Regions from separate parts of the Anaerobacillus sp. CMMVII genome, predicted to be linked through region 2. Evidence: riboswitches for the same ligand, from Rfam matches in the RefSeq annotation. Region 2 holds a riboswitch; each other region holds the start of a gene.
The links. Region 2 has a riboswitch for S-adenosylmethionine ahead of H1D32_RS15065 (methionine biosynthesis PLP-dependent protein). Riboswitches for the same ligand answer to the same signal wherever they lie in the genome.

Region 1: linked by a shared signal. The riboswitch ahead of metK (methionine adenosyltransferase) and the one ahead of H1D32_RS15065 (methionine biosynthesis PLP-dependent protein) in region 2 are both predicted to bind S-adenosylmethionine.
Region 3: linked by a shared signal. The riboswitch ahead of H1D32_RS19045 (homoserine dehydrogenase) and the one ahead of H1D32_RS15065 (methionine biosynthesis PLP-dependent protein) in region 2 are both predicted to bind S-adenosylmethionine.
Region 4: linked by a shared signal. The riboswitch ahead of H1D32_RS19625 (homocysteine synthase) and the one ahead of H1D32_RS15065 (methionine biosynthesis PLP-dependent protein) in region 2 are both predicted to bind S-adenosylmethionine.

Annotation. Positions count from the first base shown of each region.
Region 1 covers NZ_JACEHK010000002.1:303,123-306,296, forward strand. Annotated here, with positions in the region: gene pckA (phosphoenolpyruvate carboxykinase (ATP)) at 1-1,124, opposite strand, end outside; SAM riboswitch class I at 1,469-1,604, shown strand; gene metK (methionine adenosyltransferase) at 1,867-3,072, shown strand.
Region 2 covers NZ_JACEHK010000010.1:296,378-299,551, forward strand. Annotated here, with positions in the region: partial or broken gene tnpB (IS200/IS605 family element RNA-guided endonuclease TnpB) at 1-145, opposite strand, end outside; gene prsW (glutamic-type intramembrane protease PrsW) at 379-1,044, shown strand; gene H1D32_RS15060 (hypothetical protein) at 1,108-1,275, shown strand; SAM riboswitch class I at 1,340-1,447, shown strand; gene H1D32_RS15065 (methionine biosynthesis PLP-dependent protein) at 1,673-2,797, shown strand; gene metC (cystathionine beta-lyase) at 2,790-3,174, shown strand, end outside.
Region 3 covers NZ_JACEHK010000015.1:358,312-361,485, forward strand. Annotated here, with positions in the region: partial or broken gene aspS (aspartate--tRNA ligase) at 1-1,148, shown strand, start outside; SAM riboswitch class I at 1,348-1,517, shown strand; gene H1D32_RS19045 (homoserine dehydrogenase) at 1,602-2,852, shown strand; RNA gene ssrS (6S RNA) at 2,962-3,139, shown strand.
Region 4 covers NZ_JACEHK010000015.1:486,477-489,650, forward strand. Annotated here, with positions in the region: gene H1D32_RS19615 (DUF2533 family protein) at 1-117, opposite strand, end outside; gene H1D32_RS19620 (helix-hairpin-helix domain-containing protein) at 160-762, shown strand; SAM riboswitch class I at 843-948, shown strand; gene H1D32_RS19625 (homocysteine synthase) at 1,152-2,438, shown strand; gene H1D32_RS19630 (ComE operon protein 2) at 2,598-3,164, shown strand.

The sequences.
Region 1 (3,174 bases), on a different contig from region 2:
AGCTTACTAGTATAACCAGATAAGAAATGATACATAGCTTGTTCTTTCGTAAGCTTACTGATAGGAGGTAAAACTCCAAAAGCATCAGCAGTTAAGAAGATAATTGTATTAGGATGTCCAGCTACACTTGGGATCATTGAGTTTGGAATAAGCTCTAGTGGATACGCAGCACGTGTATTCTCAGTTAGAGTAGTGTCATCATAATCAGGCATCCGTTGTTCATCTAAAATGACATTTTCAAGGACTGAACCAAATCGAATAGCATTGTAGATTTGTGGTTCCTTTTCTTCAGATAGATTAATGCATTTTGCATAGCAGCCACCTTCAATATTGAAGACACCAGTGTTTGACCAACCGTGTTCATCATCACCAATTAAATGGCGATTAGGATCAGCAGAAAGTGTCGTTTTTCCAGTTCCAGAGAGACCGAAGAATAAAGCTACATCGCCTTCATCACCAACATTTGCGGAGCAATGCATCGATAAAACATTTTTTTCAGGTAATAGATAGTTCATAATTGAGAAAATTGATTTTTTGATTTCTCCAGCATACTCAGTTCCACCAATAAGGACCGTACGTTTTTCAAATGAAATGATGATAAATGTTTCTGATTTAGTTCCATCAACTGTTGGATCAGCTTTGAAGCCTGGTGCTGAAATAATCGTAAATTCTGCTTCGTGAGTAGCTAATTCAGCTGCTGATGGTCGAATGAACAATTGTCTTGCAAACAGATTGTGCCAAGCGTATTCATTTATTACGCGGATTGGCAGGCGGTAGCTTTTGTCTGCGCCAGCGAAGTTCTTCGAAACGAAAATTTCATCTTTCGTTTTGAGATAGGCAAGGACCTTTTTATATAAATTCTCAAAAACCTCTTTACTAATAGGTTGATTTACCGAACCCCAATTAATTTTGTTTTTCACAGAAGTTTCTTCAACGATGTATTTATCTTTAGGTGATCGACCAGTATATTTTCCAGTTGTAGCGCGAAGTGCACCTGTAGAAGTTAGAATTCCCTCTTTTCGATCAAGTGATCTTTCAACCAATTGTGATACCGATAAGTCGTGACAGATATTTGCACCTTTTAAAATATTATCCAGCTCTGTTTCATAACTAAGTGTACTCATTCGCACCAAAACCTTTCCTTATAAAAATTGTTATATTTTTTAATATATGCTGTAATTATGTTCTTTGATATTAATTAGTATAACACATTCAAATTAATAGTCTATACTATTTACTTTTTTTACTAATTTTTTTTTGTTTATTTTTAATCAATAAAGAAGCTAACAGTAGACAGTTGCAATTTTCTCAAGGAATTGAGCGATAGTATAATTCAAAAAATGTCACGTTAATGCTAGGTTAAATGTGTTATACAAAGAGGGATTGGTCTTCGACAAAATTAGCCAATATCAACGAAAAATGGTTGACATTGGATATCTTGTGCGATATGATATGAGCCGAACGGATACTCTTATTCCGAGTCGGTGGAGGGACAGGCCCGAAGAAACCCGGCAACCAACACTAATTTGTAAGCTTGATTAGCTTGCATATCACATTAGTGAAAAGGTGCTAACCTGCAAGACTGTGGTCTTGATCGATAAGAGGCGAAAGGCGGATAATCAAAACCTTTTCCTCAAGATGGAAAGGTTTTTTTCGTATGAGGGTTCTAATCATTGGTGAAAATAAAAACCAATGAAAAATGCCCAATGCTTAGTGTAAACATAGGTTCAATGGACAAGCTAAGTTTAATAAGGAAATGATTTGTTCTTTCATTAATCAAATTCTGTTGACTATTTAGTCAAAAGGGAAAATGAGTACCGTATCAAAGAAGAACATATCCTAAAATGGATAAAGGAGGTACAAAAAATGACAGAAAAGAAAACTCGTCGTTTATTTACATCAGAAAGTGTAACTGAAGGTCATCCTGATAAAATTTGTGACCAAATTTCCGATTCGATTCTAGATGCAATTCTAAGCAAAGATCCAAATGCACGTGTCGCCTGTGAAACGTCAGTAACTACTGGCTTAGTATTAGTTGCAGGTGAAATTACAACATCTACATATGTTGATATTCCTAAGATTGTTCGTGAGACTATTCGTGAAATAGGATACAATCGTGCCAAGTATGGCTTTGACTCTGAAACATGTGCTGTTTTAACATCAATTGATGAACAGTCACCAGATATTGCTCAAGGTGTTAACCAAGCTCTTGAAGCACGTGAAGGTTTAATGTCAGATGCAGAAATTGAAGCAATAGGTGCTGGCGACCAAGGATTAATGTTTGGCTATGCAAACAATGAAACACCAGAATTAATGCCTTTACCGATTTCTTTAGCACATAAGCTCGCTCGTCGTTTAACGAAGGTTCGTAAAGAAGAAATCTTACCTTATTTACGTCCTGATGGTAAAACACAAGTAACAGTTGAATACGATGAGAATAATAATCCTATCAGAATTGATACCATTGTTATCTCAACACAACACCATCCAGAGGTTTCTTTGGAGCAAATTCAACGCAACCTAAAAGAGTATGTAATTAAGCCAGTTGTCCCTGAAAATTTAATTGATGAAGAAACAAAATACTTCATTAACCCTACAGGACGCTTCGTAATTGGTGGACCACAAGGTGATGCTGGTTTAACAGGTCGTAAAATTATTGTAGATACTTACGGTGGTTATGCCAGACACGGTGGAGGCGCATTCTCTGGTAAAGATCCAACAAAAGTTGACCGTTCAGCTGCATACGCAGCCCGTTATGTTGCAAAAAATATCGTAGCTGCAGGATTAGCAGACCGTTGTGAAGTTCAACTTGCTTATGCAATTGGGGTAGCTCAACCAGTATCTATTTCTATCGATACTTTTGGAACAGGAAAAGTTTCTGAAGAAGTACTTGTTGAAGTAGTTCGTTCGAATTTCGATCTACGTCCAGCAGGTATCATCAAGATGCTAGATCTACGTCGTCCTATTTATAAGAAAACGGCTGCCTATGGTCACTTTGGCCGTACAGATGTAGAACTTCCTTGGGAATTCACTGATAAAGCTGCGGCATTAAAAGCTCAGGCATTAAATTAAATAATAAAAAAAGCTGATTCTTTTTCTTAGAAAAAAGAGTCAGCTTTTTTTATTAAAAAATGTCACAATTCTGTCACAATTTTTTGTCAATTAATCTCCGTT
Region 2 (3,174 bases):
CGATGTACCAATAGGCATCTTTCTGTTTTTGCTTGGCAAGGAAGAAGTTAAACACGAAACGCGCACTTCCAATGGTTTTATTGATAAGCTCTAGTTGTGACTTTGTTGGGTAGATACGAAATTTATAGGCTTTCTTAACAACCATATTTTTCACCTCACTCTCTAACCATATTATACCACAAAATAAGATCGTATGTTCTGTTTTTGAAAAAAATAGCCATTCATCCCCCACATACTCGTAAACTCCTTGAAGTTGGGGGTCTTCTGGCCAAAAATGATAAATTCGGGAGAACTTTGTTATTTTTTTACTTCTCATCTGAAAACAAAACATGTTACGATTGGGGAATAGAAAGAAAAGAAGGAAGGTAGCTAAAGATAATGTTTAGTATCATTTTTGCAAGTTTGGCTCCTAGTCTATCTCTACTTTGTTTTTTTTATCTAAAAGATAAATACAATTCTGAGCCCCTTGGAATGGTATTACGAAGCTTTATCTTTGGGGTTTTATTAGTATTTCCTGTCCTTGTAATCCAATATGCCTTTAAGGAAGAAGGGTTATTATTAACCCCGATTTCACAGGCTTTTATCTCTGCTGGGTTATTTGAGGAATTTTTTAAATGGTTTATTTTATTTTATATTGCCTATAAACACGCCGAATTTAATCAGCACTATGATGGGATTGTTTATGGAGTGAGTGTTTCTTTAGGCTTTGCGACAATGGAAAATGTCTTTTATTTATTAGCTTATGGTGTTGATCAAGCGTTTGTCCGTGCTTTATTGCCAGTCTCAAGCCATGCTTTATTTGGGGTTATAATGGGTTATTATTTAGGAAAGGCAAAATTTAGTCATCAAAAACAGAGGAGAAAGCTCTTGGTACTCTCTTTTATCATCCCTTGGTTATTACACGGTACGTATGATTATATTCTATATGTTCAACGATACTGGGTGTACATGATGCTACCGTTTATGATTTTTTTATGGTGGTTGGCCTTAAAAAAAGTAAAGCTAGCTAATAAAACAACCTCAAAAAAACTCTCGGGAAAGTGAAAAAAATCTACTAGAATGGGCATAAATAGGTAGAGGACATTGATTAATAATGAGGTGAGGGCGTTGTTTCAAACAAAACAAAGATATAAAGTAACTGTTAGATGTCATGATTGTGGTGAGAAGTTTATTTTGCGAGGAAAGTTAAATAAAGAGGGGAATTATGAAACTGGATTTAAACGTTGTATATGTGGAAATGAAGAAACTTTACAAGTAGATGCAAGACTTGAATAAAAATGTTTGCAATTATTTTAAAAATAGTGTACTTTAATAATCACATAATTAAAAATTTTAACAATTCTTATCGTGAGAGATGGAGGGACGTGGCCCTATGAAATCTCAGCAACCAGCCTAAAAGGTCAGGTGCTAAATCCATCAAGTGGTTTTCAAGCTTGGAAGATAAGAAGGAGCCTACTGTATTCAGCAACTTCTTCTTAATTTTAGGAAGAAGTTTTTTTTATACTTAGATCCCTCTTATTAAAGCAAATCTGAACTGGTTTAAGGATGAATGAAAACGTAGTAAGGGTGGTCAAGAGATACTAGGTGGTGCATGTTAAACAGCTTTTTTGCGAGAACAGCCTATTAAAATTATTTAATAGTTAAAACGGTAACAGGAGAAGGAGAGTCAGCAATGGGTTATAAGCATTTGGAAACTGATTTAGTTCAACTAGGAAATAGAAGTGATAACAAAACAGGTGCAATCAATCCACCGGTATATTTTTCGACTGCCTACCGCCATGAAGGTATAGGGCAATCAACGGGGTATGATTATAGTAGAACTGGTAATCCGACTCGACATATCTTAGAAGAAGGAATCGCACTTTTAGAAGGCGGTGATCGTGGCTTTGCATGTAGTTCTGGTATGGCTGCCATTCAAACAGTTATGTCTATCTTTAAGCAAGGTGATGAGATAATCGTATGTCAAGATTTATACGGTGGTACATATCGACTTTTTCAGCAAGGATGGCAGCACTGGGGGATATCGTTTCGTTATTGGGACGGGGAAAATTACCAGAAATTAGATTCTTTGGTTACTGAGGCGACGAAAGCAATTTTCATTGAAACCCCAACAAATCCTCTAATGCAGGAAATGAGTATTGCCCAAGTGAGTGAATTCGCACAAAAATATCATTTATTACTGATCGTAGACAATACTTTTTATACACCATATCTTCAAAGACCAATAGCGGAAGGGGCAGACATTGTCATTCATAGTGCAACCAAGTATTTAGGTGGGCATAATGATGTTTTGGCCGGCTTAGTCACTGCTAAAGGGGAAGCGTTATGCGAGAGAATTGGTTTTTTTCATTACGGGATTGGCGCAACATTATCTCCATTTGACTCGTGGTTATTAATTAGAGGTATGAAGACATTAGCGTTAAGAATGGAGAAGCATGAAGAAAATGCAAAAGCGATTGCCAAATTCCTAAGTGAACATCCTTTAATTACGGACGTTTTATACCCTGGACGGGGCGGTATGTTGTCTTTTCGGATTAAAGATGCCAAATGGGTAAATCAATTGTTGCAAAGTTTAAAGTTAATTACTTTTGCTGAAAGTCTCGGGGGGGTTGAGAGCTTAATGACCTACCCAACAACTCAAACGCATGCAGATATTCCTGAAGAGCTTCGTGAAAAGAACGGCGTTTGTAAACGACTGCTACGATTTTCTGTAGGGATTGAAAATAAAGAAGATTTAATAGATGACTTAGCACAAGGCTTGGCAAGTCTTCAAGAAGGAGGTTCTACATTTGAGTGAACAATATAGAATTCAAACTAAGCTTTTACACAATGAGCACAAAGTGCATCAGGAAACGGGAGCGGTAAGTGTACCGATTCACCATTCATCAACATTTCATCAATATTCTTTCGATAAGTTCGGAAACTATGAATATGCAAGAGGTTCTAATCCGACTCGAAAAGCACTTGAAGAAGTCATTGCTGATCTAGAAGGCGGCATCCGTGGCTTTGCTTTTTCTTCAGGGATGGCAGCCATTTCAACTGCTTTTATGCTCCTGTCGAAAGGAGATCACGTGTTAATTACCGAGGACGTCTATGGAGGGACTTATCGTTTCGTTACTCAAGTTTTATCAAAATTTGGGATTGAGCATACTTTTGTTGATATGACAAATCTAG
Region 3 (3,174 bases), on a different contig from region 2:
ATTATCAAATTGTTCGTTGCTTCCGCGATGAAGATTTACGTGCTGATCGCCAACCAGAATTTACCCAAGTCGATATTGAAACTTCTTTCATGGACAAAGAAGATTTATTAGCGATGATGGAAGAGATGATGAGTAAAGTCATGAAGGAAGTTAAAGGTATTGATGCAATAACTCCGTTCCAAAGACTTTCTTATGATGAAGCGATGAATCGCTACGGTTCGGATAAGCCGGATACTCGCTTTGACATGGAACTAGTTGAACTTTCTCATATTGTCAAAGACTGTGGTTTTAAAGTATTTACTTCAGCTATCGAAAATGGTGGAATTGTTAAAGGGTTAAATGTCAAAGGTGGGGCAACGAAGTATTCTCGTAAAGAGATTGATGAACTAGCGAAATTCGTTGCGATTTATGGAGCGAAGGGTCTTGCTTGGTTAAAGGTTGAAGAAGACGGATTAAAAGGCCCAATTGCCAAGTTCTTGTCAGACGAAGAGCAAATGGAATTGCGGTCAGCTATTCACGCTGAAACAGGAGATTTGTTATTCTTTGCTGCTGACAAAAAGAAAGTCGTTTTTGATAGCTTAGGTGCACTTCGCTTAAAATTTGCCAAAGAATTAAATCTAATCGATAAATCAAAATATAACTTCTTATGGGTAACTGAATTCCCGCTTTTATCGTATGATGAAGATGCAAAACGCTATGTTGCCGAACATCATCCATTTACTCGACCAGTAAAAGAGGATCTCGAGTTACTAGTTAGCACACCTGAAAAAGTACGAGCAGAAGCTTATGACTTAGTGTTAAATGGTTACGAGCTTGGTGGTGGATCACAACGGATTTACGAACGCGAGCTACAGGAGACGATGTTTAAAGCTCTTGGTTTTTCTGACGAGGAAGCACGTAATCAATTTGGTTTCTTAATGGAAGCTTTTGAATATGGGACACCTCCACATGGCGGAATTGCACTGGGGTTAGATCGTTTAATCATGATCCTTGCTGGTAGAACAAATTTACGTGATACCATTGCCTTCCCGAAAACAGCGAGTGCAAGTTGCTTGTTAACTAATGCACCGAGTGGAGTAAGTGAGGCACAATTAAAGGAGCTAAACTTATCCGTTGTGCCTAAGAAAGAAGAGAAGGTTGAAGCTTAATTAGTTATGAGTTTTGAGTGCAGAGTGATGAGTTGGTGAAAGTAAAGCTTCGAAGCAATACATTCAAAAACTCAAAACTCAAAACTCAAAACTGCAATTTTACATTTTACATTTCTTCTAGAACATGGTATATTGTTTTTACTTGAATTTTATAAAAACTCTGATTATTATAACGGTAAAATACACAACAAATAAATATCACTTATCAAGAGAGGCGGAGGGACTGACCCGATGAAGCCCGGCAACCTGTTTAGGTATCCATTGGATAACCGATAGAGTAAATTGTACGCTTCTATGCGCAGACAATTCGCTTTAACAAACAAGGTGCTAATTTCAGCAGAGCTACTAGCTAGCTCTGGAAGATAAGTTAAGGCACAAAAACCTTTCCTTATCTGGAAAGGTTTTTTTATTGGCTAAATTAAGTTCTTCCATGGTGAAAAGGAGATGATGTCATTGCTTAAGATTGGTTTACTGGGCTTTGGAACAGTAAATTCTGGGGTATATGAAGGAATTACAGATACGTTACCTTATTTAGAAAGTATTTTAGGAACAAGAATTACTGTGGAAAAAATACTGATTAGGGACAAAAAGCGTTATTTAGGTGAAAAAAATAGTGAGTTATTTACAGATTCTCCTGACGATTTTTTTAGCTATGAATTTGATGTTGTTTTTGAGGCCATGGGTGGTGAGCAACCTGCGTTAGATTACATTACGTTTTTATTAAGTAAAAAGGTTCCGATTGTTACAGCAAATAAAGAGCTAGTAGCTAAGCACGGATCAAATCTAGAAAATTTAGCATACAAAAACGAAACATTTATTGGCTACGAGGCTACAGTTGCTGGTGGGATTCCCATTATTAATACACTGAAAAGTCAATTACAATGGACTTCTGTTGAAAAGATTTCAGGGATTTTAAACGGTACTACAAATTACATTATTACAAGATTGCAAGCGGGTAGCGATGATTTTGAGACGGTATTAAAAGAAGCACAACAGCTTGGGTTTGCTGAAGCAGATCCTACGTCTGATATTGAAGGATTTGATGCTTTATATAAGCTACAAATACTATGTAGGCTTTGTTTTGGAAGCTGGCCAAAGCCTGAGCAGTTTCAAAGAAGTGGAATGTCTCATTTAAAGAGCTGCCATTTTAAAGCTGGTGAATACTTCAATTTAAAACTTAAGTATATTGCTGAAGCATATTATGATGGAACCGATATCAAAGGTTCAATTTCTCCATGTTTTGTAGATGCGAAATCCCCGTTGGCGTCTATTGAAAATGAGAATAATGGAGTATACTTACAAGGAGACTGGTTAGGTAATTTTTTCGCATCAGGACCAGGAGCTGGTAAAAGGCCGACAGCGACAAGTATGATTGAAGACTTTCTTCATCAACTACAGAAAAGTGGGAACCAACCACGTGTTCCGAAATTAAAAAAAATAAGTAAATTAGAATGCAAAGAGTTTTTGCTTGTTTTTGATACAAATAATGAAACAGAGGTTTATCATACCTTAAAAGAGATAATACACTCAGTAGAAGAGGTTGTCCAATTTGACAATAATCAAAAAGTTGCAATGTTAGTCACAATAAATGAGTTAATTCCATTAAACAATACCGCTAATGAAAAAGTAGAGTTTTATCCGGTATTGCGAGTTAATGGGAAAGTTCAAAAAACAAAGGCGAACAAACAATTGAAAGCATTGTAATAGTAAGAAAACATTCTGCTTGTTTATTTCTCAGAAGTTCACTTTTATATAAAGTATTTCTAAGCAAACTTGAATTCAAAATAAATCATGATATTATTGAAATAACAAATGAGTCCTGAAGTGTTCGTAGGATACTATACGTTTTGAGCCAACATTTTTAATATGGGAGCTTGAAGTTTTAGCTTGGCATACAAGCCTTCACGAGAGGAAGTACAAAGAGTTAAACAAAGCACCCACCTGCTGAGGCAGGTTCAAAACTATGTGTTATACGGCATATCGGGACTCTATTTTATTTTACTGGAAATGACAAACCTAGGAACTA
Region 4 (3,174 bases), on a different contig from region 2:
CGCCGCTTGTATTACAGCCTCAATTTTTTCTTCCCGTAACAAATCCAGTTCTCGGTATCTTTTTTCTCCAGCAATAAATTTATTTACGTGGGCCTTCATTTGTAAATGTACACTCATGTAAAGATTCTCCTTTTTACCATTCATTTAGGGGGTATTAAAATGATCAAAATTAAACGCAACCGTATTTTTTTAATTGCGGTCTGTACAATTGCCTTGCTACTTAGTGTAAGCTTTATTAGAAATTTTGACAACAGCATAGATACTCAAGAGCAATTTCAATTAGCTATGTACCAAGAAACTGTAGACATCGAAACAGAAACTGTCCCAATAGCTCAGCCCATCATCGTTGACGTGAAAGGAGCCGTAGAAAAACCTGGAGTCTATGAGATGAAACTTGGAGATCGGGTGGTCCATGCCATTGAAAAAGCAAATGGATTTCTCCAAGAGGCAAATAAAAATGTCATAAATTTGGCTTTATTGCTAGAGGACGAAATGGTAATTTTTGTTCCAATAACTGGTGAGGAAGAAATACAAGACTTAGTACCATTAATCTCCAATAAATCTAGTGAAAAAATCAATGTAAACGTTGCCTCAAATGATGAGCTACAAAAGATCCCAGGGATCGGTCCTGCAAAGGCAGCCGCAATTATTAAATATCGAGAAGAAAATGGGAAATTTAACAGCATTGGAGAATTAACGAATGTATCAGGAATAGGTCAAAAAACTGTTGAAAAGATGACAGAATTCATCGAGGTAAAGTAATAAAACATTTACCTTTAAATTTATTGACAATTCTTACTATTAGCCGGTATAATCACCACAATGGCAAAATTAAATGAAAACTCTTATTGAGAGAGGTGGAGGGACTGGCCCTATGAAACCCGGCAACCAGTGTGAAAACACAAGGTGCTAAATCCAACAGAGCTTTGTAGTTCTGAAAAATGAGAGAAAGAAGCAGATATTAACTCTTCTCTCAACCTGAGGAAGAGTTTTTTATTTTGGGAATTTATTTTAATGAATTTCATAATTCACTATTGTCGCTACTAGTTCTAAATGTAGTTGCGTAGAACCATTCGTAACTACAAATAGATTTGATATAGCTCGATTAAGGTAATTATGAAATTCACTCAATTAGAGGAGGAAAACAAAAAATGACCGAAAGAAAATGGAGTTTAGAAACAATTGCTGTACATGGGGGACAGGAAGCTGATAGTAATACGTTATCAAGGGCAGTCCCAATATATCAAACTACCTCTTATGTTTTTAAAGATACTGAACATGCGGCAAATCTTTTTGCTCTAGCAGAGCCAGGGAACATCTACACAAGAATTATGAATCCGACTCAAGATGTTTTTGAAAAAAGGGTTGCTGAACTTGAAGGTGGAATAGCAGCGTTGGCAACTGCTAGTGGCCAATCTGCAATAACGCTAGCGATCCTCAATATTTGTGAGAGTGGAGATGAAGTTGTTGCTTCAAGTTCACTTTATGGAGGAACATATAACCTTTTTGCGCATACATTCAGAAAGTTAGGGATTAAAGTCAACTTTGTGGATGGAACTGACCCAGAAAACTATCGTCTTGCTATAACTGATAAAACAAAGCTTCTTTATGGTGAAATTATCGGGAATCCTAAAGGGGATGTCCTTGATCTAGAAGCTGTTTCAACTATTGCTCATGAAAATGGAATTCCACTTGTTGTCGATGCAACATTTTCTACTCCTGCTTTATGTCGGCCAATTGAACACGGAGCCGATATTGTCATCCATTCTGCGACGAAGTTTATTGGCGGTCATGGTACCTCAATCGGAGGAATTATTGTTGATGGAGGAAATTTTGATTGGGCGAATGGTAAATTTCCAGGTCTTTCAAAACCAGATCCAAGTTATCATGGAATAGTTTATACAGAAGCAGTTGGGAATTTAGCTTATATTATTAAAGCTCGAGTACAACTATTAAGAGATATAGGGCCGGCAATAGCTCCTTTAAATTCCTTCTTATTATTACAAGGTTTAGAAACTTTACACTTACGAATGGAACGCCATTGTGAAAATGCATTAAAGGTGGCGAATTACTTAAATGAAAACTCTTTAGTAGAATGGGTTAGCTACCCGGGCTTAGAGAGCCATCCAAGCCATCTGTTAGCAAGAAAATACCTTCCAAATGGGAAGGGGGCAATTCTTACCTTTGGAATTAAGGGTGGTGTTGAAGAAGGGAAAAGGTTTATTAATGCGCTACAATTATTTTCACATGTAGCTAACGTTGGTGATGCTAAGTCCCTAGTCATTCATCCAGCAAGTACAACACATCAGCAGCTCTCACCAGAAGAGCAACGATCTGCGGGGGTCACACCTGAGCTAATTCGCCTATCAATCGGCATTGAAAACAGTAACGATATAATTGCAGACCTACAACAAGCACTTGAAGTAAGCCAGAGCTAATAATTACGAATTACGAATTACGAGTGTTGAAACATTGTGAAAATTTCACAATGTTTCAACACTCAACACTCAACACTCAACATTCTACATTCAAACATTGACGGACGTGTCATATTTTGTCTAAACTATAGAGAGAAACGCAAGAAGGAGGGACAAACCTTGTCACGGATATCATGGGATCAATATTTTATGGCTCAAAGTCATTTGCTTGCACTAAGAAGTACTTGTACACGATTAATGGTAGGAGCAACGATTGTAAGAGATAAGCGAATTATTGCTGGCGGTTATAATGGCTCAATTTCTGGGGGAGACCATTGTACAGATGATAATTGCTATGTAGAGAATAATCATTGTATTAGAACGATTCACGCGGAGATAAATGCATTGTTACAATGTGCTAAATTCGGAGTCCCAACTGCAGGTGCTGAAATTTATGTCACTCATTTTCCCTGTTTAAATTGTGCTAAAGCAATTATACAAAGCGGCATAAAAGCTGTTTTCTATGCGAAAGATTACAAAAATCACCCATATGCTATTGAGTTGTTTAAAAGTGCAGGTGTGCATGTGGAAAATGTAGAGTTAGAGGAAATGATTTTAGATATGAAAACCACTGAAAAATTAGCTTTTACAGCGGAATTACTGACGAAACTTGAAGAGGCAGGTATCAGTGAGGAAGAGCTAAAGAGTTTAAAAGATCAGGCTAATAAGTTATTTTTACCTGGTTGAGAAAATATAA